2 regions of the Pseudomonas macauensis genome follow, and region 1 is predicted to be linked to the other one. Evidence: riboswitches for the same ligand, from Rfam matches in the RefSeq annotation. Region 1 holds a riboswitch; the other holds the start of a gene.
The links. A riboswitch is a leader RNA that binds a small molecule or an ion and turns the genes downstream of it on or off. The one in region 1 is predicted to bind manganese.

Region 1 (3,204 bases):
GTCGAATCCTAATCGGCCCCAAAACCTTTGAAGGTCGTCGACCATTCTACGGGAAAGCCGCCCCAAGGTCCAACCGGGGCGGCGCAAGTCATTGTCAGGTTAGGAATTTCAGCACGGCCTCAGCCACCGCTTCGGAGGAGGCGGGGTTCTGGCCGGTGATCAGGCCCCGGTCGACCTCTACATGGCTCTGCCAGTCGGGGCCTTTGCTGTAGCGGGCGCCGTTGGCCTTGAGCATGTCCTGGACGAGGAAGGGCACCACGTCGGTGAGGCCCACGGCTTCCTCTTCGCTGTTGGTGAAGCCGGTGACGTGTCGGCCTTGCACCAGCGGTCGGCCATCCAGCCCGCGCGGGTGGCGGAATACGGCGGGGGCGTGGCAGACGGCGGAGACGGGTTTGCCGCTGGAGTGGAAGGCTTCGATCAGCGCCACCGAGGTTCTGTCCTCGGCCAGGTCCCAGAGCGGGCCATGGCCACCGGGGTAGAAGATGGCGTCGTAGTCGTCGGCGTGTACCTCGGTCAGTTTCACGGTATTGGCCAGCGCGGCCTGCGCTTCGCTGTCCTGGCGGAAGCGGCGGGTGGCCGGGGTCTGGGCGTCTTCCTCATCGCTCTTGGGGTCGAGCGGTGGCTGGCCGCCTTTGGGCGAGGCCAGGGTCAGGGTGGCGCCGGCATCCTTGAACACGTAGTAGGGCGCGGCGAACTCCTCGAGCCAGAAGCCGGTTTTCTTGCCGGTGCTGCCGAGCTGGTCGTGGGAGGTCAGGACTACCAGGATTTTCATGCTCACTCCTTCGGCGTATCGCTGTGACGAGCGGCTGCCGCAGCAACGGCAGCCCAGACTGGTCAGTGTAGGCGGTACGCCGTACTCGTCAGCGTGACAGGGTGATGCCCAGATAGGCGGCGTATAGCACGCCGTTGAGCAGCAGCACCCAGACCGGGAACCCGTCGCGCTGGGCATTGAGGCGAAGCCAGAGAGCGGCGCCAAGGGTGATCAGCACGCCGGTGAGGACTTCGGTGCGCGGTTGCCAGGGGGTGAGCAGGATGCCGATGGCGGGCAGCAGGGTGCCCTGGAAGACCATGGCGCCGCTGATGTTGCCGAAGGCCAGGGTGTCCTTGCCGCGACGGACCCAGAGGATGCTGTTGATCTTTTCCGGCAATTCGGTGGCGATCGGGATGATCAGCAGCGACAGCAGCAGCGCGGAAACTCCCAGCAGGTGCGACAGCCCCTCGACGCCGTGGATGAAGCCCTTGGCGCCCAGCACCAGCAGAGCCAGGCCTAGCAGCAATTGCAGCAGGATGGTTCCCAGGTTGGTCGGCAAGCCGATGCGAGACAGGTACATGTGGTGGTCGGCCTCGGTGCCGTGGCCGTTCTCCACCAGTTCCTGCGAGGCACGCAGCGTGAGGGTGATGTAGGCGACGTAGGTGAGCACCAGCAGCAGGCTCAAGCCAAGGCGCACCGTCAGGTATTGCGTCGGCACGAACATGGCGACGGTGGCGAGGCTGAAGGCGATCAGGAAGAAGTTCAAGTCGCGCTGCAGGCCGGTGCGCTCGGGGCGTACGCGTCCGGTCAGGCCGCGTGCGCGCAGGACGAAGCAGGCCATCAGGCAGGTGGACAAGGTTGAGAGCATCAACGGCGCGCCGAGGATGGCGCCGACGCCGACTTCCTGGTTGAGGTTGGCGTTACTGGTGCCGGCGAACAGGGCCAGCAGAGGGATCAGGGTCTCCGGCAGGGCGGTGCCGATGGCGGCGAACAGCGAGCCGGTAACGCCTTCGGAAATGCCCAGGCGCTCGCCGAGATGCTCCAGCGCGTTGGTGAAGACTTCGGCGGCAATCAGGATCACCAGCAGCATGCCGAGCAGTTCGAGGATGAAGGTCAGCATGCGTGGGGCTCCAGGATGGAGCGAGGTGCGGGATAGTGCATCACGGTGAAAACTCCCGGCCGGTTCGATACCCATGACCACGCGCTCCCCGGCTGTTTGGAGGCTGCGTGGTCAAAGGTCTTGCCGGGCAACGTATCGCTAGCGACGCCATGGCCTGAAATCTGTCTACGATCTGCTGCGCCCAGTTCTGCTCTAGCTCGCGAGATCGTCAACGGATTTGGGCCAAGTGTGTTGACGTCGCCCCCGCTCGCACGAGCGGTCGGCTACTCCCCAATGACGCGCGCATTCTAGCCGATCACAAGCTTAGCTCAACCCGACCGGTCACCAGGTGTCGATCAGTGGGCGCTTCTTCCCCTGGCGAGGCGCCGGGCGCGGCACCGAGGCGAGGCCACGCAGCAGCCAGCGGCGGGTATCGGCCGGGTCGATCACGTCGTCGATTTCCAGGTAGCTCGCCATGTTCAGTCCCTTGCCATTGCGGTAGGCCGCGGCGACCAGCTTGTCGAACAGCCTTTGCCGCTCCTGCGCATCTTCCACTGCGGCCAGTTCCTTGGCGTAGCCGAGGCGGATCGCGCCTTCCAGCCCCATCGCGCCGAACTCGCCGCTGGGCCAGGCCACCGTGAACAGCGCCGCGTGGAAGCTGCCGGCCGCCATCGCCTGCGCACCCAGGCCATAGCCCTTGCGCAGCACCACGGTGAAGAAGGGCACGGTCAGGCTGGCGGCGGTGACGAACATGCGCGACACGTGGCGCACGGTGGCGGTCTTTTCCGCCTCCGGGCCGACCATGAAGCCGGGGGTGTCGCACAGGGAAATGATCGGCAGGTCGAACGCGTCGCACAGCTGCATGAAGCGCGCGGCCTTGTCGCCGGCTTCGGCGTCGATGGCGCCGCCGAGGTGCATGGGGTTGTTGGCGATCAGGCCGAAGGGTTTGCCCTCGATGCGCACCAGCGCGGTGATCATCCCCGCGGCGAAGCCACGGCGCAGTTCCAGCAACGATCCGCTGTCGGCCAGTTGTTCGATGACCTGGCGGATGTCGTAGACGCGCAGGCGGTTCTCCGGCACCGCGTGGCGCAGCAGGCGCTGGTCGGCGCATTCCCAGTCGGTGGTGTCGCCCTGGAAGTAGGCGAGGTATTGGCGGGCAATGTGAGTGGCTTCGGCCTCGTCTTCCACCAGCACGTCGATCACGCCGTTGGCGCTCTGCACGTCGCTGGGGCCGACTTCCTCCGGAGCGAATTTACCCAGCCCGCCACCCTCGATCATCGCCGGTCCCGCCATGCCCAGGCTGGTATCGCGGGTGGCGATGATCACGTCGCAGCAGCCCAGCAATGCGGCGTTG
Region 2 (3,204 bases), 240 kb from region 1:
CCTGATCACCGCCATCGGGCATGACGAGATGCTTCACTACGTGCCGGGCCGGCGCAACGTGATCGACGCCTCCGAGGCCGGACGCGGCCTGCTGCTGGCGCTGGAGCGCGGCCGGGTCGGCGAGCGTTACCTGCTCACCGGGCACAACATCGAGATGGGCGAGCTGACCGCCACCATCGCCCGCCTGCTGGGCAAGCCGGCACCCACGCCGATGCCGCTGCACCGTGCCCGAGCCCTGGCGACCCTGGGACGCTGGCGTTACCGGCTGACCGGCAAGATGCCGCTGCTGGACGACACGGCGATCGAGGTGATGGCCGGCGGGCAGTTCCTCGACGGACGCAAGGCGCGCGAAGAGCTGCGCTTCGAGGCCCAGGTGCCGCTGGAAGAGACGCTGGAACGGGCGATTGCCTGGTTCCACGCCAACGACTATCTGTGACGCCTGTATGTGTAGGAGCGAGCTTGCTCGCGAACTCGCATCGCTGCGGAGTTTGTTCGCGAGCAAGCTCGCTCCTACGAAGAGCACAAATGAAAAAGCCCGGCATTGCCGGGCTTTTTCATGTCAGGGCAGGGCCTTCTCGGCGAAGGGCCGGTTCTGCAGCCCCATCTGCGCGCGGAAGCTCTCCATGTCGAACATGGTGCACAGTTCGAGGATTTCCCCGGTGCTGCTGAACACCCAGAAGCCCATGGCCGACAGGCTGAGGATCTTCTCGCTGGCCGGGTAGCCGAAGGCGGGGCGGGAGATGCTGCCCAGCAGGGTGCTCCAGGTGAACACCTTGTTGCCTTCGCGGATGCATTCTTCCACCACCACTTCCAGGTCCGGCATGGCCGAGCGGATGCCCTCCACCAGCCGGCGGTAGCCGGCATTGTTCAGCGGCTGCGCGGTGAAGGCGCTCTTGTAGAGGAAGTCCGGGCTGTGCAACTGCTCGGCCAGCGCCAGATGACCTTTGTTCCAGACAAGGTCGATGTGCTGGCGGGCGAGCCTCTTGAGATCCTTCTCAGACATGGCGCTTCCTGTGCTTGCTGAAATACGGGGGACAATGGCACGCCACTGTGTATCGTTTGTGAAACACAGGCATTGGCCGGCGCGCCAGGGTCCCACCGGGCTTCAGGTCAGACCACACCGCCCAGTTGCAGCGCGTGCCAGGCGGCGGCCAGGCCGAGGATGGCGAAGGCGGCGGCGGCCAGGCGACGGATCAGGTTCAGCGGCAGGCGGTCGGCAGCGAAGTTGCCCGCCAGCACCACCGGCACGTTGGCGATCAGCATGCCCAGCGTGGTGCCCAGCACCACCAGCAGGAAATGCGGGTATTGCGCGGCCAGCATCACGGTGGCGACCTGGGTCTTGTCGCCCATCTCGGCGAGGAAGAAGGCGATCAGGGTGGTGAGGAACGGGCCGAACTTCTTCAGCGCGCCTTCTTCGTCGTCATCCAGCTTGTCGGGGATCAGGGTCCAGGCGGCGACGGCCAGGAAACAGGCGGCCAGCACCCAGCTCAGTGCAGTGGCGGAGAAGAAGCTGGCGACCCAGCTGCCGACGGCGCCGGCGGCGAAGTGGTTGGCCAGGGTGGCGGCGATGATCCCGGCGATGATCGGCCAGGGCTTGCGGAAACGGGCGGCGAGAACGAGCGCGAGCAGTTGCGTCTTGTCGCCAATTTCGGCCAGGGCAACGATCAGGGTTGGGACGAAGAGGGATTCCATCAGGCTTCCTAAGGGGCGGGTCGACTAAGCACCATGACACGCGCCACCTGCCCGCCCCGGGTCAGGTTGCTCGTGTCATAGGTCTTGTCAAACCCGGGCCTGAGCGTTGCAGGCGGGTCGCACGCGCCATGGTCTGCGGACCAAGTGTGTTGACGCGTACCGGGCGAGCTGGGCGCTCGCGGGAGACTACTCCCCTAGGACGGGGCGCATTCTGCCCAAGTCGTAGGACTTGGGCAAGCCTGCAGGTCGGATCATTCGCGGCTGGAGCGAATGTCCATGTCCTCGTAGCGGATGAAGCGGGTGCCGTTCTTGAAGCGGTAACCCAGCCAGATCGCGAGGAACAGCGGGATGGTGATGTAGGTGGCGACCAGTCCCGCCCAGTCCACTTCCTCGCCGACGAACGCCTGGTAGTTCTGCCCCAGGGTGATGATCAGGCAGAGGGTGAAGGCGAACAGCGGACCGAAGGGGAACCATTTGGCGCGGTAGGGCAGGCTGTTCAGGTCGCCGCCCTGCAGGACGAAGGCCTTGCGGAAGCGGTAGTGCGACACGGCGATGCCCAGCCAGACGATGAAGCCGCACATGCCCGAAGCGTTGAGCAGCCAGGTGTAGACGGTCTTGTCGCCGATGAAGCTGGTGAGGAAGCACAGCGCGCCGATGAAGGTGGTGGCCAGCAGCGCATAGCGCGGCACGCCGCTTTCCGACACCTGGGTGAACAGGCGCGGCGCCTTGCCCTGGGTGGCCATGGTGTAGAGCATCCGGGTCGAGGCGTACATGCCGGAGTTGCCGGCCGAGAGGATCGCCGAGAGGATCACCGCGTTCATCACGCCCGCCGCGGCGGCCAGGCCCGCGCGCTCGAACAGCAGGGTGAAGGGCGAGGTGCTGATGTCGGTGCTGTCGGTCTTGAGCAGGTTCGGATCGGTGTAGGGGATCAGCATGCCGATGACGAAGATCGACAGGATGTAGAACATCAGGATTCGCCAGAACACCTGGCGGATGGCGATGGGAATGGACTTCTGCGGGTTTTCCGATTCGCCCGCGGCGACGCCGATCAGCTCGGTGCCCTGGAAGGAGAAGCCGGCGATCATCGCCACCCCGATCATCGCCTGCAGGCCGCCGACGAAGGGCGCGTCACCGGCGGTGAAGTTGCTGAAGCCGGGGCTGTCGATGCCGTGCATGATGCCGATGATGCTGGCCAGCCCGATGCCGATGAACACCACGACGGCGACCACCTTGATCAGCGCGAACCAGAACTCGCTCTCGCCGAAACCCTTCACCGAGAAGAAGTTGAGCATGAACATGATGCCCAGGAACACCACGCTCCAGTACATGCCAGGCACGTCGGGGAACCAGAACTTCATCACCAGCTGCGCGGCCACCAGTTCCGCGGCGATGGTCACCGCCCAGTTGTACCAGTAGTTCCAACCCATGGCGAAACCGAAGCCATCGTCGATGAAGCGGCTGCCATAGGTGCAGAACGAGCCGGAGTCGGGGATGTACGCCGCCAACTCGCCC

Region 2: it holds a riboswitch for manganese, as region 1 does, so the genes downstream of both, SD196_RS22285 (TMEM165/GDT1 family protein) here and SD196_RS23485 (sodium:calcium antiporter) in region 1, are expected to answer to the same signal.

The regions. Positions count from the first base shown of each region.
Region 1 is NZ_CP138377.1:5,118,359-5,121,562, reverse strand. It holds RNA gene ssrA (transfer-messenger RNA) at 1-20, opposite strand, end outside; gene SD196_RS23490 (type 1 glutamine amidotransferase domain-containing protein) at 95-772, opposite strand; gene SD196_RS23485 (sodium:calcium antiporter) at 861-1,871, opposite strand; yybP-ykoY riboswitch at 1,937-2,155, opposite strand; gene SD196_RS23480 (carboxyl transferase domain-containing protein) at 2,193-3,204, opposite strand, start outside.
Region 2 is NZ_CP138377.1:4,876,819-4,880,022, reverse strand. It holds gene SD196_RS22295 (NAD-dependent epimerase/dehydratase family protein) at 1-436, shown strand, start outside; gene SD196_RS22290 (ketosteroid isomerase-related protein) at 560-1,003, opposite strand; gene SD196_RS22285 (TMEM165/GDT1 family protein) at 1,111-1,692, opposite strand; yybP-ykoY riboswitch at 1,783-1,899, opposite strand; gene SD196_RS22280 (amino acid permease) at 1,944-3,204, opposite strand, start outside.